Regions from separate parts of the Desulfovibrio sp. Huiquan2017 genome, predicted to be linked through region 3. Evidence: predicted binding sites of a transcription regulator. Region 3 holds the regulator's gene; each other region holds the start of a gene.
The links. Region 3 encodes sigma-54, which starts transcription at its own class of promoters, with help from an activator protein. Its sites were predicted from a motif close to CTGGCACGGNNNNTGCTT; they were not measured.
Positions count from the first base shown of each region.

Region 1: a site for sigma-54 is predicted at 2,818-2,835, ahead of hpsG ((2S)-3-sulfopropanediol dehydratase). Genes of this name have one in related genera too.
Region 2: a site for sigma-54 is predicted at 2,812-2,829, ahead of J0909_RS06010 (LeuA family protein). Genes of this name have one in related genera too.
Region 4: a site for sigma-54 is predicted at 1,284-1,301, ahead of J0909_RS02065 (TadE/TadG family type IV pilus assembly protein). Genes of this name have one in related genera too.

Region 1 covers NZ_JAFMPN010000002.1:172,496-178,181, forward strand. Annotated here, with positions in the region: gene hpsH ((2S)-3-sulfopropanediol dehydratase activating enzyme) at 1-180, opposite strand, end outside; gene hpsG ((2S)-3-sulfopropanediol dehydratase) at 261-2,741, opposite strand; gene J0909_RS02440 (TRAP transporter large permease) at 3,159-5,054, opposite strand; gene J0909_RS02445 (TRAP transporter substrate-binding protein) at 5,135-5,686, opposite strand, start outside.
Region 2 covers NZ_JAFMPN010000006.1:9,201-14,886, forward strand. Annotated here, with positions in the region: gene nifD (nitrogenase molybdenum-iron protein alpha chain) at 1-904, opposite strand, end outside; gene J0909_RS05995 (P-II family nitrogen regulator) at 929-1,303, opposite strand; gene J0909_RS06000 (P-II family nitrogen regulator) at 1,303-1,656, opposite strand; gene nifH (nitrogenase iron protein) at 1,723-2,550, opposite strand; gene J0909_RS06010 (LeuA family protein) at 2,875-3,969, shown strand; gene J0909_RS18340 (hypothetical protein) at 3,978-4,106, shown strand; gene J0909_RS06015 (hypothetical protein) at 4,285-5,139, shown strand; gene J0909_RS06020 (dual specificity protein phosphatase family protein) at 5,144-5,686, opposite strand, start outside.
Region 3 covers NZ_JAFMPN010000014.1:6,966-12,651, forward strand. Annotated here, with positions in the region: gene lptB (LPS export ABC transporter ATP-binding protein) at 1-311, shown strand, start outside; gene rpoN (RNA polymerase factor sigma-54) at 551-1,960, shown strand; gene hpf (ribosome hibernation-promoting factor, HPF/YfiA family) at 1,994-2,536, shown strand; gene J0909_RS12875 (PTS sugar transporter subunit IIA) at 2,539-2,988, shown strand; gene rapZ (RNase adapter RapZ) at 3,006-3,887, shown strand; gene J0909_RS12885 (PTS sugar transporter subunit IIA) at 3,890-4,327, shown strand; gene J0909_RS12890 (PTS sugar transporter subunit IIB) at 4,338-4,802, shown strand; gene J0909_RS12895 (PTS sugar transporter subunit IIC) at 4,829-5,509, shown strand.
Region 4 covers NZ_JAFMPN010000002.1:81,330-87,015, forward strand. Annotated here, with positions in the region: gene J0909_RS02055 (pilus assembly protein TadG-related protein) at 1-444, opposite strand, end outside; gene J0909_RS02060 (TadE/TadG family type IV pilus assembly protein) at 450-839, opposite strand; gene J0909_RS02065 (TadE/TadG family type IV pilus assembly protein) at 843-1,250, opposite strand; gene J0909_RS02070 (methyl-accepting chemotaxis protein) at 1,559-3,634, opposite strand; gene J0909_RS02075 (c-type cytochrome) at 3,874-4,179, shown strand; gene J0909_RS02080 (SCO family protein) at 4,188-5,132, shown strand; gene ctaD (cytochrome c oxidase subunit I) at 5,133-5,686, shown strand, end outside.

The sequences.
Region 1 (5,686 bases), on a different contig from region 3:
GTTGCTGTTGTAGGCGATCTGGGGGGCGAACGCCTGCGATTCGGGATTGGAGCACCATGCGCAGTGCAGGGGGCAGCCTTTCATGAACACGATGGTTCGAATGCCCGGCCCGTCATGGACGGAGTACTTCTGGACACTGAATACGGTCCCGGTCGTCTTCTTGTCTGAAATGGAGCTCATTGCGTTTCCTCGTCCCTCGGAAAAGGTGTGAAAAAGGGACAGGAGTTTCCCCCTGTCCCTTATGGACTGACAGTTGCCGGTTAGATGGTTTCGTGGGCGGTTCTGGCGATCAGGTCGTCCTGGAGGTCCTTGGACAGGTCGCAGAAGTAGGCGGAGTATCCGGCGATGCGCACGATCAGGTTGCGGTACTGCTCGGGATGCTGCTGCGCCTTGATCAAGGTCTCGGCGTTGATGACGTTGAACTGGATGTGCCACAGGCGCAGGTCGCAGTAGGCCCGGATCAGATCGACCAGCTTGCGGGTGCCTTCCTCGCCCTCCAGGCATTTGGGCGTGAATTTGATGTTGACCAGGCGGGCGGCGCGCTCACGGTGATTGAAGTTCTTGGTGGTGTAGTTGGACATGAGGATGGCGGTGGGGCCGTTCTTGTCCGCGCCGTGGGAGGCGGAGGAGCCGTCGGACAGCGGGTACCAGGCCACGCGGCCGTTCGGGGTGGCGGAGACCACGCGGCCGAAGGGCACATGCGAGGTGAAGGGCACGTAGCGGACGTCCAGGTGCACGCCCAGCTCGTCCTGGTACTTCTCGGCGAATTCGACGCTTAGGGCGTCGACGTACTTGCCGATCTCATCGGCGTACGGGTCGTTGTTGCCGTAGCAGGGGGCCGTCTTGAGCAGGGCCTGGACATCCTCGTAGCCCTTGAAGTCGGCCTTGCAGGCGTCGATGACCTGCTGCATGGTCAGCTTCTTGTCCTCGAAGACGAGCTTCTTGATGGCGGCCAGGGAATCGACGACCGTGCCGAAGCCGATGACTTCGAAGTAGCCGAGGTCGATGCCCTCGGGAACGTCGGGCTGATGGATGTCGATGCAGTGCTTGCGGCAGAGGGCGTGCATGGCGTCGGCCAGCGGCGCGGCGAAGTGGTCCTTGCGCAGCTTGATGACGCTGACTTCCTGCGCGAAGCCGTGCTTGAGCAGGTTTCGGTGCTGGACGGTGTAGGCGGCCAGGAAGTCGTCGAAGGTCTCGAACAGGCAGGGGTCGCCGGTGGCGGGAGCGAGTTGCCGGTCGCCGTACTTGAGCATCTTGCCGTTGTACAGGACCATTTCCACGGCGGCCGCGAAGTTGATGTAGGGGCAGCCGGACGTGTAGGTATCCCGGTTGGGCATGCGGATTTCGGCGCAGCCGGAGATGGCGTAGTCGTAGATCTCCGAGAACTTGGCGCCCTTGGCCAGGTGCAGGGGGATGACTTCCTCGTCGTTGATCAGCTTGGGGAAGCCGGAGCCTTCCTTGATGGTTTCCGCGATCTCGGCCAGGAACCGCTGGGGCGCGCGGGCGTGGATGCGGGCCGCCAGGTCGGGGTAGTGGTGCGGGAACTCGCGCTTGGAGCGCAGGAACAGGTAGGACAGTTCATTGGTGGCGTCGAGGCCGTCCTTGGTCTGGCCACCGATGGTCACCGCTTCCCAGTGGGCGTAGCCTTCGTTGAAGTCGCCGCCTTGGGGGGAGATGTAGAGGTCGATGAACTGGGCCATGCTGACGAACATGCATTCGATCAGCTCCATGGCCTTGACCTCGTCCATGGTGCCCGCCTCGACGTCCTTTTCATAATAGGGGTAGAGGTACTGGTCCATCCGGCCGTTGGAGACGATGGTGCCGGTCTTCTGCTCCAGGCGGGAGAACATCTGGGTGAACCACTGGGACTGCACGGCCTCGTAAAAGGTCTCGGCCGGATGCTCGGGGACCTTGCTGCAAATGCGGGCCATTTCCCGCAGCTCGGCCTTGCGGACCGGGTCCTTTTCCTCGCTCGCCTTCTGCTCGGCCAGGGCGGCATGACGGTTGGCCCACAGGATGACGGCGTCGCAGACCAGGATGATGGCTTCGATGAAGGGCTTCTTCTCCACGTTGTCCACCGGGGAAAGCGGATCAAGGGCGTCGAGCTTTTCCTGCATTTCCTTGCGGATGCCGCCGAAACCGCGCTTCAGGATGACTTCGTAGTCATGCACCCACTGGAGGCAGGAGCGGAAGGAGGAGGTTTCATTGACGATGTACCGGGAGTGCAGACCATCGGGGTCGTTGTAGGTCAGGGCGTGGGTCTCGGGGGCGAACGCTTTGTTCAAGGCCTCATGGTAGGTCTTGCCCTTCCAGTATGGGGCGATCTCGTGGACGACGACGTCGGCGTCGGCCTGGGAGATGGTGAACGGAGAGCTTTCACGGTTGGGCAGTTCCTTGAGGGCCAGGTCCAGGAAGTCGCCGTCCAGCTCGGGGTAGAGGATGCCGTAGCGGCCCTGGGCGCCGGCGCGGCCGCAGAGAAGGTTGTCGTCGTCGATGTAGACGTCGATGTTCTCGGCGATGTTGTACAGGGCCTTGGCCCAGCGCAGGGTCAGATGCTCGCCTTCCGTCTCCTGCATGGACTTGGTGAAATACAGGGCGCGCTGGATGTCTATGGAAGGGGTCAGGTTCTCGATGCTTTCAAGAATCTTGAACACGCGTTTGTGGGTTTCCCTATACGGGTTATCGAGTCCCTTGAGCTTGTTTTCCAACATCTGTTCTTGGTGTGAAAGGCAGCATTCCATCTGTCTGTTCTCCTATTGATGTGTTTAAATTATTGCTTCGGTTGCCCCGGCCGTCCGGGCGGTATGATCCCTACTTAAGCATAGTTTGTGCCAATATATTCTGACAGCTAACATGCTTGAATATAAATGCTTTTTTGCATACTGCCGAAGAGGATTTCCTTCGGGGCGCCGGCATGGTGCGGGGGTGCACCATTTTCCGCGTGAAATGAGTTTTATCAAATAAAAAAAAGTAGATAGTTGCATGTTGCGTTTCGGCATCCGTGGGAAAAACGGTGCAAAATAGAAACATGATTCCTAGATAGCCCTCAACGCGCTTTTATAAATGAATTTTTCTTGTTGGATCTTGAATTGCGGCGCGCACAAGAAAAAGCCCTGCGATTGGTCGCAGGGCTTTTTCAATGTGGTTGTTCGGGGGGGTCAGCGGAGGACGAACATGGATATTTCCGGGATGTAGGTCACCAGCAGCAGGACGACGATCATCAGGGCGAGGATCGGCCAGATCTGCTTGCTGATGTCGTCCAGCTTCACCTTGGCCACGCCCGAGGCGACGAAGAGGTTCACGCCCACCGGCGGGGTGATGAACCCGATGGCCAGGTTGACGACCATGATGATGCCGAAGTGGGTCGGGTCGATGCCGACCTGTGTGGCGATGGGCAGCAGGATGGGGACCAGGATGACGATGGCCGCCAACGCTTCCATGAACGTGCCGATGAACAGCAAAAACGCGTTGAAGAGCAACAGGATCATGATCTTGCTGTTGGTCAGCCCCAGGATGTACGAGGCGATCTGCGCGGGAATTTCCTCCACGGTCATGATCTGGCCGAAGACCTTGGCCATGGCCATGAGAATGATGATGATGGCCGAAGTGGCGCAGATGTCCAGCATCGTGGGGATGATGTTGTGTCTGTTCAACCCCTTGTAGACGAACATGCCCACGATCAGGCCATAGAAGGCGGCCACGGCGGCGGCCTCCGTCGGGGTCATCAGGCCGCTGTAGATGCCGCCGAGAACGATGACCGGGACCATGAGGGCCAGCTTGGCGTCCCAGATGGCCTTGACGAAGGTGCCGAAGGTCCGGGTCTTCTTCTCGCCCATCCAGCCCTTTCGCTTGGAGATCCAGTAGCTGTAGCCCATGAGCACCAGGCCGGTGAGCACGCCGGGGATGATGCCCGCGAGGAACAGGTCGCCGATGGAGGTCTGGGACGCGATGCCGTAGATGACGAAAGGATTGCTCGGGGGAATCATGACGCCGATGGCGCCGCCCGCAGCCACGATGGCGCAGGCGAAATAGGTGTTGTAGCCGCGCTCGATCATGGCCGGGATGGTCAGGGAGCCGATGGCGGCAACGGTGGCCGGACCGGAACCGGAAATGGCGGCGAAGAACATGCAGGTGGCTACGGAGGCCATGGCCATGCCGCCCGGGAGCGCGCCCAGCATTTCATCGGCCAGGTTGAGCAGTCGGGTGGACAGGCCGCCCGCGCCCATGAAGATGCCCGCCGCCACGAAGAAGGGGATGGCCATGATCGGGAAGCTGTCAATGGATGTGAAGCTGATCTGGGCGATGTAGCCGAGGTCGATGGTGCCGGTGGCCAGGATGGTCAGCAGCGAGGCCAGGCCCAGGCTGATGCCGATGGGGACGCCGATGGCGATGACCACCAGGAAGTAGCTGAACAGGACGATGGTCGCCGAAGGCTCGAAATTCTCGAAGGCCTGGAAGTCCGGCAGGTACCACAGAATATAAGCCGGAGCGATGATGACGGCGCTGACGGCCACGGCGATGGCCAGGTCCTTCATGCCGCAGGTTTTCACTTCACGGTAGATGTCCTGGAACAAGCGCAGGCTGATCAGCGCAAAGCCCAGGGGGATGATGCTGTAGGGAATATAATAGGGGATCTGCATGGCCGGGGCCATCTGGGGGTAGCGCATGCCCTCGCCGATCATGTGCACGCCCAGGCAGGTCACGTAGAGGCTGAGGAAGAGAAAGCACAGGTCGTTGACGACCCAGAATATGCTCTGCCATCTGGGATTGAATTTGTCGTAGAGAATGTTGACGCGGATGTTGTCCCGGTTCTTGATGGCCAGAGGCACGGCCAGATAGGATATCCAGATGAAGATGAAGCGGGAGAGTTCCTCGGTCCAGACCGCGGCGCTGGCTGTATCCGAAAAGTTGACGATCAGGTACCGATAGGCGGTCTGGAACGTGATGATCAGGATGATCGCCAGAAGCCCGATACACAGAAAGGGCTTCTCCGCGTTGTCGTCAAGCCAGGCCAGCCAGCCTGTTTTGTTGGGGGCAGTGGGGGACGTGGTCATTCTGCGATCCTTTTGACCCGCCGCGTCGCTCCTTGCCGGATGGAGCGGCGCGGCGGGGTATGTCGTTTCCGTGTTCGGGGTTATTGCTGGGTGGCGGCGATCATGTCAAAGAGCTCGGCCGGGATGTCCTGGCGGAACTTGTCCCAGACGGGGCGGGTGAGTTCCTTGAACTCGGCCAGTTCGGGATCGGTCAACTGGTGGATCTGGATGCCCTCGTCGAGCATCTTCTGGGTGGCCTTGGCCTCCAACTCGGTGGAAATGCCGCGCTGGTAAGTCAGGGCTTCCCGGGCCGCCTGCTTGATCCATTGCTGCTGCTGGGGCTTCAAGCCCTTCCACCACTTGTTGTTGCACATGAGGATATGCATGCTGTAGTTGTGCCGGGAATCGACGGCGTACTTGATGACCTCGTCGTGCTTGGCGTCGCAGAGCAGGGAGAAGGTGTTGCCTTCGCCGTCCACGGTGCCCTGCTGCATGGCGGTATAGACCTCGGCCCAGGCGATGGGGGTGGGGTTCATGCCGAGGGCCTTGGCGGTTTCAACCTCGACAGGGGAGGCCGTGGTGCGCACCTTCAGCTTGGCCAGGTCGGCGGCCTTGGTGATGGGCTTGTCGGAAGTCACGAAGTTGCGGTAGCC
Region 2 (5,686 bases), on a different contig from region 3:
CGCTGATGAAGTTCACCTTGATCCACGGGATGCCGTACTTGGTCTCCATCATGTCGGCCACGTAGTTGATGGACCGGTGGCACATGACCAGGTTCAGGTCGGCGTGGTGGGAACGGGCGAACTGGTCGTAGGATGAATTGCCGGAGAAGGTGGACAGACAGGTGATGCCGCATTTCTTGAAGATGCGGTCGATCTCGAAACCGTCGCCGCCGATGTTGTATTCGCCGAGCAGGTTGATCTTGAACTCGCCTTCCTGGGCCTTGGTCTGCTCGCCCACCAGATGGGTGAAGACCTGGTTGTTGGCGATGTGGTGACCGGCGGACTGGGACACGCCCTTGTACCCCTCGCAGGAGAAGGCGAACACGTTGCAGTCCCCGAACTTCTCTTTCATCTTCCGGGCCACGGCATGGATATCGTCGCCGATCAGACCCACCGGGCACGTGGCGAAAACGCAGATGCCCTTGGGATGCAGCAGGTCGTAGGCCTCCTGGATGGCGGCCGCGAGCTTCTTCTCGCCGCCGAAGATGATGTCCTGGTCCTGCATATCCGTGGAGAAACAGTAGGTCATGAAGTTGTCGCCGTCCGGGCCGGCATCGGTCTGGTTGCGACGGGTGAGCCAGGAATAGAATCCGCAGCCGATGGGACCGTGGGTGATGTTCACGATGTCGCGGGTCGGCCCCATGATGACGCCCTTGCATCCCGCGTAGGTACAGCCGCGCATGGTGATGATGCCCGGGATGGTGCGGACGTTGGCCAGGATCTCCGGCGGCGAATCGCTGCCGGTGGCCTCGTTGATCATGATCTGCTTGGCGCGCTTGCGGGCCACCTTCGGAGGATACTTCGCAAGGATATCTTCCTTGATGTCGGTGGGCGTGAGCTGCACGAGCTTTTTCGTCTTAGCCATGTATACTTTCTCCTTAAATCGGCGCTAAGCTATCGCCTTTTCACCTGTTTCATGGGTTCTGACGCGCACGGCGCCGCCGACGGGCAGGACGAAGATCTTGCCGTCGCCGGGCTTGCCGGTCCGGTTCACGGCCATGATGGCCTGGACCACGTCCTCCACCATGTCGTCGGGCACGACCACGGTCATCATGCGCTTGGCGTAGAGCTTGCCCTTCTCGCCCAGCACTTCGGCCGCTTCCTCGTATCCCTGCTCCACTCCGGAGACGATGGCCGCATTGACGAACCCCTTGCCGCGCCCCTGCGCCTCGTGGGCGAAGAAGGCATCCACACCGGCGTCGGTGAGGGCGGCCTTGGTCTTGTTCATCATGTTCATGCGCACCACTGCGATGACTTCCTTCATTACGCGGCCCCCTCGCTGGCTACGGTGGTCTCGTTGACGCCGGAACTGATGGTGTAGACGTCATCCACGTCGGAGACGAAGATCTTGCCGTCGCCAAAAGCGCCCTTGGTGCCGGAGCGGGCGGCGTCCATGATGGTATTGATGACGAAATCCTTGTCCTCGGCCTTGACGACGCTCATGAGCATGGTTTTGGGGATCTCGTCGTAGGTGACCTCGCCGATCTTGATGCCGCGCTGCTTGCCGCGACCGGCCACGGAATATTTGGTGACGGCGGGAAAACCGTTGTCCATCAGGGCGGCCAACACGTCGTCCGCTTTCTCGGGCCGTACAATCGCTCGAATCATGATCATCATTTCTGGAATCTCCTATTTGCTTGCTATTTTTAGCTTTTGATTAATTTCAGAGTATTGCGCGATGGATTAGGCTTCCATGATTCCGTAGTCCATGAGCAACTTTTCCAGATCTTCGATCTCAAGCGGGTTCGGGATGACGAACATCTCGTTCTCGTCGATGGCCTTGGCCAGACCGCGGTATTCAGAGGCCTGGGGCACGGAGCCGTCCCATTCGATGACCGTCTTGCGGTTGATCTCGGCGCGCTGCACGTCGTTGTCGCGCGGCACGAAATAGATCATCTGGGTGCCCAGCTTGGCGGCCAGCTCGGTGATGAGATCGGCCTCGCGGTCGGTGTTGCGGGAGTTGCAGATCAGACCGCCCAGACGGACGCCACCGGATTCCGCGTACTTCATGATGCCCTTGCAGATGTTGTTGGCCGCATACATGGCCATCATCTCGCCGGAGCAGACGATGTAGATTTCCTGAGCCTTGCCGTCGCGGATGGGCATGGCGAAGCCGCCGCAGACAACGTCGCCGAGGACGTCATAGAAGGCGTAGTCCAGCCCCTCGGACTCCTCGTAGGCGCCCAGGGATTCGAGCATGTTGATGGATGTGATGATACCGCGGCCAGCACAGCCCACGCCGGGTTCCGGACCGCCGGACTCGACACACCAGGTGCCGCCGTAACCGGGCTTGCGGATGTCTTCGAGTTCCACGTCCTCGCCTTCTTCACGAAGGGTGTCGAGCACGGACTTCTGAGCCAACCCGCCCAACAGCAGGCGGGTGGAGTCGGCCTTGGGATCGCAACCGACGACCATGACCTTGCGGCCCATTTCAGCCAGGCCGGCAACAGTGTTCTGCGTGGTGGTGGACTTTCCGATGCCGCCCTTTCCGTAAATCGCTACTTTCCGCATGATTTCTCCTCCATGGGTTTGTTTGCGTCGATGAGACCCCTTACGGCAAATGGCGTGCCAAACCGCAAAAGACATGTCATCATCCTGTTTTTAAAGGAGAAATAAAAAATCCTACAACGGTGTCGCTTCCTACGAAAAGTGTAGGCGCAGACCATATGAGCCGACACAAATGTGGAAACCTACAAAAACGTAGGCAATTCCATCTCTTTTTCGTCAATAAAATATACCAATTATTTCAATGAATTATAAGAATATCATCAATTGGCATCCTTCATGCTCAAGGAGAGTCAGCATCATCCGCAACCATCTATGAGGACAAACCACATGTTGATCGACACCACACTCAGAGAAGGAGCGCAGCTATTCGGGGCCTACTTCTCCATGGAAGCGAGGGAACGGATCGTGTCCGGTCTTTTGTCCATCGGCGTGGACGAGATCGAGTTGGGCTGGGTCGGCCAGGAGGGATTGGACGAACTCGTCCGCGCCATAGGCAAACGGCGCGGGCGGACCGCCCTGTCCGTCTGGTCGCCCTGCCGCGAGGCGGACATCCGCAAGGCCGCCGGGCTGGAGGTGGACCGCATCAACATCGGCGTACCCGTTTCCGACCTGCACATCAGGAATCGACTCCGGATCGACCGCGAGGGGCTTCTGGAACGCCTGGCCCGCACCGTGCTCGCGGCTCGGCTCCTGGGTATGGATTACGTGTCCGTCGGCCTGGAGGACCTCTCCAGAGCCGACCCGGACTTCGCCCTGAGGGTGGCCGGATTGGCCCAGGACGTGGGCGCTGCCCGCGTGCGCCTGTCCGACTCCCTGGGGCTGCTCACCCCGGTCAAGACCGCCCAAACGGTCGCCACCTTCAAGAAGGCGTTGACCATCGACCTGGCCGTGCACTGCCACGACGACTTCGGTATGGCCACGGGCAATGCCGTCACCGCCCTTGCGGGCGGCGCGGACTTCGCCGACGCCAGCCTGCTCGGCATCGGCGAACGGTCCGGCATCGCGGCCACCGAGGAGTTGGCCGCCTACCTGACACTCAAGGAGGAAAGCCATGCGTACAAAGTTGAGAATCTTCGCGACCTCTGCCATTTCGTTTCTCAGGCTGCCGGGGTGCCGATTCCCCGCACCAAGGCGATCGCGGGCAAGGACATTTTCGCTTGCGAGTCCGGCCTTCACGCGCACGCCCTCAGCAAGTCGCCGGAGCTCTTCGAGCCCTTCGACCCCAGCCGCATCGGCGCGGACCGGATGGTCGCGGTTGGCGGAAAAAGTGGGCGAGCGGCGGTTGCCCACGCCCTTGCGCGCCGGGGGCTCGAACTGCCCGAGCAGCGGCTCACGGTCCTTGTCGATGAAGTGAGAAAGTTGGCCTGGGAGCTGGAACGCCCCTTGACCGAGGTGGAACTGACCAAGTTGGTCGAGAATTAGGAGACGGCGTGTTCAAAAAATTCATCTACATCTGTCTGTGGCTCTGTATCCTGTCCGGCACCGCGTCCACGACGTCTTCCCCGGCGTTTTCTCCGGCTTCGGGGCCCGCCGCCGTTCGGGCCGTTTTTACCCCGTAGGCGCGGCATGGGCTTTACGGCGTCGCCAATCACCGACGGACCGGCCGTGCGACGTCGCGTCGCACGTCCCCGCTTTTCATCGGACGCCACGGCCCGGCCGGACGCCCCGCACCCGCATGGCCGACGACGACGGGCCCGTCCCGCCGCCGCGCCTGCCCAAATCCCCAAAGAGGTTTCCATGCAGACTCTATCCACACCATATGGTGAATTGATTCCCCAGCACACGGCCGACGATTTGCGCAAACGGGAACTCCTGCCCATGGAATACCACGGCTCGGGCGGAATCAAGTCCGTGCCCCTGGAAACGCAGACGGTCATTTCCACCCCGGCCGGGGATATCCCGGCAGAACTGGTCTCATTCCATGAAAACGGGACCATCAACCGCATCTTTCCCCTGAACGGCAAGTTGTCGGGCTACTGGAGCCAGGAAGACGAAGCCGGACTGGCCAGGCCCGTCACCCTGACCACGCCCATAGGCCCCATTCGCGCCCGGATCATGAGCGTGGGCTTCTACGACAACCTGGCCCTGCGCAGCCTGACCCTGTGGCCGGGCGAGACCCTGTCCGTGCCCACTCCGGTCGGGCCCTTGGAAGTGCGCATCGGAGTGAGCTTCACTCCGGAGGGGCGGGTGCGTTCCGTGGAACCGGCCAAGCCCACCGCCGTGCCCACCCGGGCGGGCGAGATGACCGCATACGACCCCGACGCCGTGGGCGTGAACGGAGACGCCAATTCTCTGATTTTCGATGATGCGGGAAAGGTCTGCCAGGTGATCACCACCCTGACCAAGCTGACCGTGGTCCATCCGGACGGGCACACCCACTGCCACATCCCGGAACACCGGGAGAGTCTTTGCAGCGAGGCCGAACAGGAGGTGGTACCCATGTGCGTGGAATTCGACGAGGACACGGTAAGCATCAGGATCAACCCGGACCGGCCGCCCCTGATATTGCCCAGAGAGGGCCACGTGTTCTTTGCCGAGCCGTACCTGCCGCAGTTGGCCAACCCCTTCGCGGGGCTGCACTGCGCCATCTAGGCGGCTAGTCCAACCCCTGCCGCATCATGAACCGGAAAACGGTCTCCACAAACTTGCCGGAGACCACGTCCGGCAAGGCGAACTGCGGCATGCCACCGGACGCCATGGCCCCGGTGTAGGCGAACCACATCTCCGAGGATATCTTGTTCAGGGCCGGAGTGATCAGCGTGCCCCACAGCCCCCCGGCGTCGCTCTGGTCCAGGCCGAAGGCGCGGCACTGGATAGGCCGGTGCTCGAAGAGCAGGCAGCGGCCACTTTCGAGCAGGGGGCAGACCGCCCCGGCCTCGGACAGGCAGTACTCTCCGTCCCCGTCGGACGCCAGGTCGCTGGCCGCCCGGCGCTCGGCCTGGGCCGTGGCCACGGCCCGTTCGATGACCTTGAGACGTTCCTCGCCGGACAGCTTCCGGTTGATGCGATGGGAGATGTACACGGCTTCCGCCAGGGTCAGGGAAACCGGGGTGGTGCAGCATTGACTGTGGTCCAGGCCGCAGGCCAATCCGTCAACCGCCTGGACGCTCTCGTCCACTCGCTGGACCAACTCCATGTA
Region 3 (5,686 bases):
CCGGCGGCGAGCGGCGCAGGCTTGAGATCGCCCGGGCGCTCATCCTCGATCCGCAGTTCATTCTTCTGGACGAACCGTTCGCGGGCATCGACCCCATTGCGGTCATCGACATCCAGGAAATAATCTCCGTGCTCAAGTCCATGGAGATCGGCATCCTCATTTCCGACCACAATGTCCGGGAGACCCTGAACATTTGCGATCGTGCCTACCTTGTCTACGAAGGGACGGTCATTCTGGAGGGAGCCCCGTCTGAAATCGTCACATCCAGCCGCGCCCGGCAGATCTATCTGGGCGAAGATTTTCATCTCTGATCTCCTTGCCCTTATCTTTTTTTCGCTTTCCCGATTTACACCGTACCCAAAGGTTGGTACACTTTTTTCATACCATCAATGTGCCCTGTGTATTTACAATAGAAACAGGATGTTATCACTATTGTGTTGCATCCTTAAATTCTCTGTGGCATAGTTGGTTTGAAAAAAATGGTGGGCGGGCGAAAAAAATTTTCGTTATCCAGCAGCCGATAAATACAACTTCAAGCGAGTGACGAATCATGGGATTGGAACTTCGGCAACAGCTCAAGCTCTCTCAGCAACTGGTCATGACGCCCCAGTTGCAGCAGGCCATCAAGCTGCTGCAGTTATCGCGTCTTGAACTACTGGAGACGGTGCAGCAGGAATTGTTGGAGAATCCCTTTCTTGATGAGACCGAAACCGACACCGAGGTCCCAGACAAAGCGGAGGCCCTGACCGAATCCCAGGCCGAGGAGGAGTTGGTCCGCAACGCCGACTGGGAAAACTATCTCGGCGAATTTTCCTCCACCTCCAAGCAGGCCATGTCCCGCGACATGGAAATGCCGGAAGAGGGTATGTCCTTCGAGGCGCGGCTGGCCTCCAAGCCTTCCTTGGAAGGGCATCTCAACTGGCAGATGCGTCTGTCCAGCTTTTCGGAGCAGGAATTGGCCATCGGGGACGTCATCATCGGCAATCTCGATTCAAACGGCTACCTGCAGGCGTCCATGGCGGAGTTGGGTGCCATGGTCCAGGCCTCCGAGGAGGAGATCGAATCCGTCCTGTTGCGCATCCAGCATTTGGACCCTGTGGGCGTGGGTGCCCGCAGCCCGCAGGAATGCCTGCTGGTCCAGATGGAAGTCCTGGGCTACGACGACCCGACTCTGGTCTCCCTGGTGCGCGACCATCTGGAGGATCTGGAAAAGAATCGCTACAAGCCGTTGGCGCGCAAATTCAAAATCTCCATGGACGAGCTCAAGGCATACCTGGACCTGCTCCAGACGCTCGATCCCATGCCCGGCGCCAATTTCTCCAGCACCGAGCCGCATTACGTCAGCCCGGACGTGTTCGTCTACAAGTACGGCGAGGACTTCGTCATCATCCTCAACGAGGACGGCATGCCCCGGTTGCAGATGAATACCTTCTACGTGGATTCCATGAAGGGCGCGGCCGACAAGGAGAAGGAATATTTTCAGGAAAAGATGCGTTCCGCCGCATGGTTGATGAAAAGTCTGTACCAGCGGCAGCGAACCCTGTATAAAGTGGTTGAAAGCATCGTCGGTTTTCAAAGAGCCTTCTTCGAAGAAGGCGTGACAAAGCTCAAACCCTTGATCCTCAAGGAGGTAGCGGAAGATATCGAAATGCACGAATCCACCGTGAGCCGGATCACGACGAACAAGTATGTTTCGACTCCCCACGGCATTTTCGAGCTGAAGTTTTTCTTCAACTCGGCCTTGGATCTGAACGACGGTTCCCAGGTGGGCTCGGAGAGCGTCAAGGCGCTCATCAAGCAAATGATCGCAGACGAAGACACGAAGAAACCGCTCAGTGACGAGCGCATCGGCGAGATCCTCCAGGAAAAACTGGAAGTGAATATCGCCCGGCGTACGGTCGCCAAGTACCGCTCGGCCATGGGCATTCCTTCATCTTCAAAACGCAAGCAGTACTTCTAGAACTGTTTGGCACTCTCAACCAGGAGGCGGCGTATGAACATCAGCTTCACTTTCAAGAACTTCGAGCCTTCCGATCACCTCAAGGGGTATGCGGAAAAGCGTTTTGAAAAGGTAGCAAAATACGTTTCCGATGCGGAGGCAGATCTCCAAGTCAATCTGCTGGTCGATAAGTTCCGCCACAAGGCGGACGTGATCCTGAACTCGGATCGCATTCATATCTCGGCCTATGAAGACTCGGAAGACATGTATTCCACCATTGACATGGTCCTGGACAAGCTGGAAGCCCAGCTCCGCAAGATGCGGGAAAAGATGAAGAACCGCCCCAGACAGGCGCGTCCGAATAAAATGGTGCAGATGAACTACCTGTCCTATGAGGACCTCGCTGCCGGTTCATCCCCCACCATCGTAGGCACCGATGCATACGAGCCCAAGCCCATGTCCGTGGACGAGGCCGCCATGCAGCTCGATGCCCTTGACAATGAATTCCTGGTCTTCCGCAATGCGGAAACCGAAGGCGTTAACGTAATATACAAGAGGAAGAACGGCGATTACGGCCTGATCGACCCTGGTAACTAAGCATGAAACTCAGTGATTACCTGGCGAAGGAGCTGATCCTTCCCGAACTCGCGTCCGAGACCAAATCGGACGTTCTGCAAGAACTCGTCGCCCCCTTGGGCGAACAATATCCAGAGATGGACACGGACCATGCGGTCCGTGTCCTTCTCGATCGTGAACGGCTCGGCTCCACTGGCATTGGGGACGGTATCGCCATTCCCCACGGCAAGCTCGAAGACCTGGAAAAGGTCATCGTGGTCGTGGGCCGCAGCCACAAGGGTGTGGAATTCGAGGCCCTGGACCATAGTCCCTGCACCATCTTTTTTTTGGTGCTGGCCCCGGAGCAGGTAGCGGGCATGCACCTGCGCGTCCTGGCGCAGATCTCCCGTCTTCTCAAGGACGAGGAATTCCGCAAGGCGTTTCTGGCGGCCGAAGACCTTGAGGCCCTCTGGGCCCTGCTCAAGAGCGTATAACCCCGGGACGGACACCGTTGACCGCGACCAATCCTTTTCCCGTGGTGATCGTCACCGGGCTCTCCGGGTCCGGCAAGAGCACCGCCCTCAAGGTCTTTGAAGATCTGGGCTTCTTCTGTATCGACGGACTGCCGTCCGAGATATCGCCCAAGCTGGCCGACCTCATCCTCAAATTCGATACCAAGTATCGCGGCCTGGCGCTGGGCATGGACCTGCGCCAGTTCGAGTTCGTGGACGGATGGGGACAGGCCCTGAAGGGGTTCGCCGAGCTCGGCATAACCCCGCAGGTCCTCTTTCTTGAAGCCAAGATGAGCGAACTGGTCCGGCGTTATGCGACCACCCGCCGGCCGCATCCGCTGGAGAGCCGCAACCTGGGCCTGGAAGCGGCGTTGGAAATGGAAAAAAAGCTGCTGGAGCCGGTCCGTTCCGGCGCGGCCCTGGTCCTGGACACCACGGACTACTCCATCCACGACCTGCGCCGGGTCATTCAGGCGAAGTGGTCATCCCTGGAAACGGTGGGTATGGGCATGCGGGTGCACATCATCACCTTCGGCTTCAAGTACGGCGTGCCGTCCGAGGCGGATCTGGTCTTCGATCTCCGTTTTCTGCCCAATCCTTATTTCGACAAATCCCTGCGGTCCTTGTCCGGCCTGGACAAGGCCGTGTCCACCTACGTCCTGGACAATCCCACGGGGCAAGGGTTCATTCAACGTTTCAAAGATTTTCTGCTTTATATCCTGCCGCTTTACGCTGAAGAAGGACGCTACAGGATCACCCTGGCCTTAGGCTGCACCGGCGGCCGGCATCGGTCGGTTTCCGTGGCCGAGTCGGTGCTGGCAACCCTGAAGGAAAAAGGGTATACGGTTTCGATCGAACATCGACATATGGAACTCGGTTAGACATGGTTGCAAAGACTGACAAAAAAGACGGCGTGATCGGCGTGGTGCTGGTTACCCACGGCAGCTTCGGCGAGACCCTGCTCGGGGCGGCCGAGATGGTTCTGGGCCCCCAGGACAATTGTCTGGCCGTGGGCATCGACGTGAACAAGGGCGTGGACGAAGCCCTGGAAGGCGTGCGCAAGGCGATCCAGTCCGTGGAGCAGGGCAAGGGCGTCCTGGCCCTGACCGATCTGTTCGGCGGTTCGCCCACGACCATGTCCCTTTCCCTGATGAAGTCGGAAAACCTTGAAGTCATCACCGGCGTCAACCTGCCCATGCTCGTGGCCACCCTGCAATCCCGTTCCCTGAAACTCCACGACCTGGCCGAAAAGGCCATGGAAGCAGGGCAGCAAGGGATCAAGGTCGCTGGGGCTATGCTGCGCAAGAAAGCGAAAAAGTAGGGACCGCGCCGTGACGTTTGTTCGTATAGACAACCGCTTGATTCACGGCCAGATCATTGAGACGTGGCTGCCCTATACCGGCGCCAAGACGGTCATCGTGGCCAACGACGAATTGGCTCACGACATCCTCCAGCAGGAAATCATGTCCCTGGCCATCCCCCAGGCGGTGAAGAGTTCCTTCGTTACCGTGGACGAGGTGCCCTCGGCCATTGCCCGACTCGGCTCCAACGTCGGCGACGACGGGGCCATCATTCTTTTTTCCAACTGCGCCGATGCCCGCCGGGCCTTTGATTCCGGCTTCGGCTTCCATGTGCTTAACGTCGGCAACATCCACTACAGCCCGGGCAAGCGACAGATATCCCCAAGCGTGGCCTTGTCCGACGAGGACGAGACCTGCCTGCGTCAGTTGAACCGCCAGGGCGTGGAACTCGATTTCCGCTGCGTGCCCAACGACCCCGTACAGGTGAGGTTCTAGGCCATGCTCATGCAACACTCCCTCGCTTGGTTCGCCCTGGTCGCTTTTTTTTTGCCCTCTTTTCCCAATTCCGTTCGTCGCTGACCATCGGTCTGCTTGAACGGCCCCTGGTGGTCGGCTTCTTCTGGGGCGCAGCCACCGGTGAATACACCACCAGCCTGTATATCGCCATATTCTTCGAACTGTTTTGGCTCGACCTCATCCCGGCCGGTACGTATATTCCACCACAACTCACGGCGGCCACCTTTGCGGCCCTGACCCTGACCACATGGTTCGGCCTCGAGCAGCCGTCCAGGATCATGCTCGTGCTTTTCGCCAGTATGCCGCTGGCCTGGATCGGCACCAAGGTGGAAGGGTGGCTCCGCGAGCGGGAGCAGGGCAGTTACAACGCACTGCTCAACTGGGCGCGCAATCCCGATTCCAAGCATCTGCCCGGTGCCCTGGTCCTGCGCTCCATGGCGCGCGGGCTGGTCATGAGCTGGGTGACTTTTCTAGCGGCGGTCCTCATTCTCAAGGAAGCGTTCGAGCTTTTTTTCGCCCTGTACCCATCCCTCTTCACTCATCTGGATGTAACCTGGGCCCACCTTTGGGTGGCCGCCTCCCTGGGCGGACTCATGGCCCTGCGCCTGAAGCGGGCCTACGTCATCCTGGCCACGGGCATCATCCTTGTTGCCTTGTTCCTGCTTCTGCCCAATCTGTGGGCGTGATCCCGTCCCATCCCCCGACGCTTTTTCCCATTTGTCAGGCTTGTCCTTTCTTTGCGATCATATTCACATGGTTGGTGAGGACTCGGCCGCGTTCAAACATTTCCACCGGGCGAAACGGCAGGGTGGGAAATCCGCCGGAAGGCCTTGTGCCCCATGGTTTGCGGGAGGATTGTGCCG
Region 4 (5,686 bases), on a different contig from region 3:
CCGGGAGGTCACGCGGATGTCCATGGCGGGCTTGCCCACGGCCTTGCCGAAATACAGGGGAAAGGGATTCTCGCGCCGGGCTGTCAGGGAGATGGTCAGTTCCACCTGGTTGGGGTTTTCCTCGTCGGGCACGCCGTCGCGCAGGAAGACGATGTCCGCGTCGGTGATGGCGACCCCGGGCGTATCGGCGTCGGTCAGGTTCCGGGTGGCGTAGCTGGTCACGATGAGGCGCAACTTCTCCACGTCCCGGCCTTTGGCCAGCAGGGAGTTGGCCCCGGCCAGGGCCCCGGCGTCAGCCGCGGTCTGCAAGGCGCTGCGTTTGAGATAGGCCCGGCCCAGGTCCACGGCCAGGGCGGTCAACCCCATAAGGGCGGCCATGCACAGGCTGACCATCACCGTGGCGAAGCCGCTTTCGTCGTTCAGAGGGCGGAAATCCTTGCGCATGGCGGTCACTCCATCTTGGCGCGGGCGACCGCAGTCAGCCCCTCGGGGATGAGACGTCCCCAGGGGTACACGGTCCCGTCCGCGACGTTGTAGCTCAGGGAGACCGAGACTTCTCGTCCCAGTTCCCGGTCTTCGGGGCCGACCGCCACGGACACGATCAGGTCCTCCGTGGACAGTCCCTCGGCCGCCACGAAGGAGAGGACGGTCCGGGTTGGGTCGTTGCCCCGCGAGGCCAGGATCGCGCCCTCGCGGGCGGCCCGGGTCAGGACCTGGTTCATGTCGATCATTCGGGCCGCGTCCCATATGCCCGCCAGGAGCGGGGCCAGGAGCAGGGCCATGAGCAGGGCGAACTCCATGACCGCGCTGCCCCGCCGGGTGTCGTCGTTTCTGTGCATGGGTCACCTCTCGTGGGTCATGACCGCAGTGGCCGCCAACAGGCTGCACCGGTCGCTCATGGACGGGATCAGATTGTCGAGAATCAGGAACTCGAAGGGTACGGACACGGTCACGTCAACGGGCCGGGATGGTTCGCGCGTGCCCACTTCCACCGAGGACGCCTGGTTGATGCCGCCGGAGGACAGTTCCCGTTCGACCACGTGCCGGATCTGTTCGAGGCTTGTTTCGGCGAGCACGGCCATGCGTGCACCCTCAAAGGCTGCGTCCCGGACCACGCCTTGGGTCCAGAACAGCCGGGCCATGTCCATCAAGCCCATCAGGAGCAACAGGAAGATCGGCAGGAGCATGGCCGCCTCCACGGTGACCATGCCGCGCCGCGCCTTCCCGCGCATCGTATTTCGTCTTGTCATGGCTTCCTCCGAATGCGGTATGTGTATTATACCTAGCAAGTGACATGCCAATAAAATTAGCGATGGAAAGTTTGTAACATGCTGTTTTTGAAGGAATAAAAAATGTGACCAAAAGCGGATTCCCGTCGTATGCCGCGCGGGCCGTCCACTGGCGGTGGAGTAAAACGTTTCTGTTCTATCCATGAATAATAGATCGAAAAACTATTTTGTTTTTCTTTTGATGGATTCACTCAGCAAATGGGATCGGACGTGAAAAAGGGCGGCCCCTGGGTTGGGACCGCCCTTGCGGATGCGGAGTCCGGGGGGGATTAGAATCGTTCGAAGGCGTCGTCACTTTCGTCCATATCTATATCCAGACCGTGCCCGGGGGCGGCGGCCTTGCCGTTGCCGGTCGCCTTGGGCAGGGCGGCCGGGGCGGGCTTTGACTTGGCCGGTCCGAGCTTGGCCTTGGCCGGTCCTGCGGGCAGGGCGCCGGCGGAGCCGTGTCCGAGGTTGAAGAAGGTCATGGTTGTTTCGAGCTCCACGGCGTGGGAGGACAGTTGCTCGGCGGTGGAAGCGATTTCCTCCGAGGCGCTGGCGTTGGTCTGGACCACGGAGTCCAATTGCTGCAAGGCGCTGTTGATCTCGGAGGCCCCCGCGTTCTGCTCGTTGCTGGCGGCGGATATCTCTTGAATAAGTTCGGCTGTTTCCTCAATGTTTGGGACGATGGCGTCGAGCATTTTCCCGGCCCGGGCAGCCACTTCCACGCTGGAGGTGGAGAGTTCGCCGATCTCGGCGGCGGCGGTGCCGCTGCGTTCGGCCAGCTTGCGCACCTCGGCCGCGACCACGGCGAAGCCCTTCCCCTGTTCGCCCGCCCGAGCGGCCTCGATGGCCGCATTGAGCGCCAGCAGGTTGGTCTGCCGGGCGATTTCCTCAATGATGGAGATCTTCTCGGCGATCTGGGTCATGGCCGTCACGGTCTGGCGCACGGCCTCGCCGCCCTTGCGGGCTTCCTGGGCGGTGCGCACGGCGATTTCTCCGGTCTTGGCGGAACTCTCGGAGTTCTGGCTGATGCTTGAGGACATCTCCTCCATGGAAGCCGAGACTTCTTCCACAGCGGCCGCCTGTTCGGTGGCGCCCTGGCTCATGGACTGGGAGGACCCGGCCAGTTCCTCGGAGATGGAGGCCACATTGGAGGCGGATGCCTGGACGTCCAGGACGATGGTCCGGAGTTTTACGATCATCGCGCTGATGGCCTTGGCCAACTGGCCTATCTCGTCGTTGCGGTCGGCGTCCAGATGCACGGTGAAATCGCCTGCGGCCAGGGATTCGGCCACTCGGGCGGCGTGCTTCATGACGGCGGCCATCCGGGAGGAGAAGACCAGGGTCAGGATTATCGAGGCCAGGATGAACAGGATCGAGATGATCACGTAGGTCCAAATGGTCCGCTCGACCACCGCGCCGAGCTCGGTCATGCGCGCCTCGACGCGGGCCATTTCAGCCTGGCCGAGACGGTCGATGGAGGAGCGCATGGCCGAGAAAGTTTCCTCGCTCTTGGCAAGCAGGGTGATTCGGTTGAGATTTTTGTCGGCGTTGGCGGTGGACAGATCGACCACCTTCCGGCTGTGCTCGGCCCAGGTATCGAGCCGGGCCACGAAATCCTCGTTGAGCCGCTGTCCCTCGGTCCCGAGGAGTACAGCGCCCTTGGTGACGCGGTCGCGGGTCTGCTCCAGGTTTTCGTTGAAGGAGTCGGCCCATTTCCTGATCGCCTCAGGTTTGATGCTGCGGATGACCAGGAGTTGGGCCACGTAGGCCTGGTAGGCGTCGCGGTCGGCATTGAGGATCAACGAGAGGGCTTCCTCGGTCTGCAGCCGAGCGGTTTCGGGCAACAAGGCGTTCTTCAGCCGGGTATCGGCGATTTCGCCGAGCTGGTTGATGACCTCCCGCATGGCGTCGAAGGAGGCCAAGGCCGCATTTTCCGCTTCGTCCCGGGCCAGTTTGGCCGTCAGGGTGTCGGCGGTCAGGGTGAGGATGTCCGTGTTGGTCTTTTGCCAGGTCTGGAAATCGTTTTTGAAATTGGTGAAGTCGCCGCCCATGTCCGGGGTGAAGTTTTCAGCCGGGCCGGAGATCCGGTCCCAGGTCTGCTGCATGTTTTCGGCACAGTCCGTCTTGTCCTTGCTCAAGGCTTCGGGAGAAGCCGCTTTTTCAGCGCGTACGACCGCAGTCTGGGCTTGGTAGGCATCTCGATCGGCGTCGATCATGGTTGCCCGGTCCAAGTGTAGGCCATTGACTGAAATCATGTTCGAGTCGAGGATACTGAAGCTGGTCAACCCCACGGCGAAGATGATCAGGATGGCCGACACCGGCAGGCCGGTGATCAATAACAGTTTCCATTTGATGCCCATTTTGTTCCCCTCCAAAGTTCCGATCCGGGCAAGAGGCCCGATTTTATGTGAGCGTATAATGTTTTTGGTCTCAGAGGCTATTAGAAAGTTATAGAATATGTAATGGAGGGCATTGCGGAGGGCGGACCGGGCATTTGGTGTTATTATCATGCTCCGGTGGTTGGAAAAAGAACGAAAAATGCGTATTGTTCAAATGAGAAATCCAATTGCAACCATTAGCTTGAATCACAGAGGACGACATGAAGAAATTACTGGCTGTATTGACCATCGTATGCTGTTTCGGCGTGACCGCCGCCTTTGCCGCGGACGGCGGGGCACTATATCAGAAACGGTGCGCCAATTGTCATCGCGACGGCAGCGAATCCTCCAAGGCGGGCGGCGACGTGGTCCTGAAGGGCCAGTCCGTCCAGGAAATCGAGATGAAGCTTACGGGGTATAAGGACGGCACCTACGGCGGGGCCAAGAAGAAAACCATGGAACGCATGGTCGGCAAGCTCTCGCCGGACGAGATCAAGGCCCTGGCCGGCTATATCGGTTCTCTCTAGGCGGGCCGATGCGCATACTGATCTTGACGCTCCTGTCCGCCGCCCTGCTGGCCGCCCCTTGTGGGGCGACCGGCGGGGCCGACGGCGTGGATGGCGTCCCGGCGCGGTCCATGGATCAGCCGGGACTGAGCATGGACGGGCACGCCATGGACGGGCATGCCATGGACGGGCATGCCATGGACGGGACGGATATGCCCGGCACATCCCCGGATGCGGTCCACGACCATGCCGCGATGATGGCGGAGGCCGAAAAGGCCGACGTCCCGGTGGGCATCGAGGAACACCTCGGGGCGCAACTTCCGGACGTGCCTTTCATCGACTCCGAGGGCAACCGGGTGACGCTGCTCGAATTGGCCGACGCGCCGCTTCTGCTGCTGCCCATCTACTACCGCTGCCCGGATGTGTGCAGCCTGCTCCAAAGCTCGGTGGCCTCCATCCTGCCTGAGGTCAAGCTTACGCCCGGCAAGGAACTCAAGGTAGTCTCCCTGAGCTTCGATCCCCATGAGACCGCCAAAGACGCGGCCCGGGCCAAGCGCAACTACACGGCCATCGCGGGCGAGGCTTTCCCGGCCGAATACTGGCGCTTTCTAACCGGCAACGCGGCGTCCATCGACGCCACTCTGGGCGCCCTGGGCTATACCGTGCGGAAGCAGGGCGGGCTGTGGGCCCACCCGGTGGCGGCCATCGCGGTTGCGCCCGGCGGCAAGGTGGTCCGCTATCTGTACGGCTCCAGTTTCCTGCCCTTCGACATCACCATGGCCGGGGCCGAGGCGGCCCAGGGCAAGACCGGGCTGTCCGTGAAGCGACTGCTTTCGTTCTGCTACAATTACGATCCCCAGGGACGGCGCTACGTCTTCGACATCCTGCGCGTGTCCGGGTTCACCATCGTCGGGTTCGTGGCCATCTTCCTGGCCTGGCTGTTGCTCGGCGGCAAGAAAAGGAAGGGGCGCTAGATGACGACGGACGCGGTCAACGCGGGCTTCATGGCCCCGGGCGGCAAGTCCTGGCTCCGCGAATGGCTGTTCACCGTGGACCACAAGCGCATCGGTATGCTCTACCTGTGGTGCATCACGGCCTTTTTCGTGGTCGGCGTGTTCCTCGGGCTGCTCCTCCGACTGGAGCTCTTCTGGCCGGGTAGGGATTTTATTGGCCAACAGACCTACAACGCGGTCTTCACCCTGCACGGAGTGATCATGATCTTCATCGTGGTCATCCCGTCCATCCCGGCGGCCTTCGGGAATATCTTCCTGCCCCTGCAACTGGGGGCCGAGGACGTGGCCTTCCCCAAGCTGAACATGTTTTCCTTCTGGCTCTACGTCATCGGCGGGGCCACGGCGCTGGCCTCGCTGTTCTCCGGCGGGGGCGCGCCCGACACGGGCTGGACCTTCTACGTGCCGTTTTCGGCCGTGACCACCACCAACGTGTCCGTGGCTGTGGCCGGGGTGTTCATCCTCGGCTTCTCGTCCATCCTCACGGGACTGAATTTCATCGTCACCATCCACCGGCT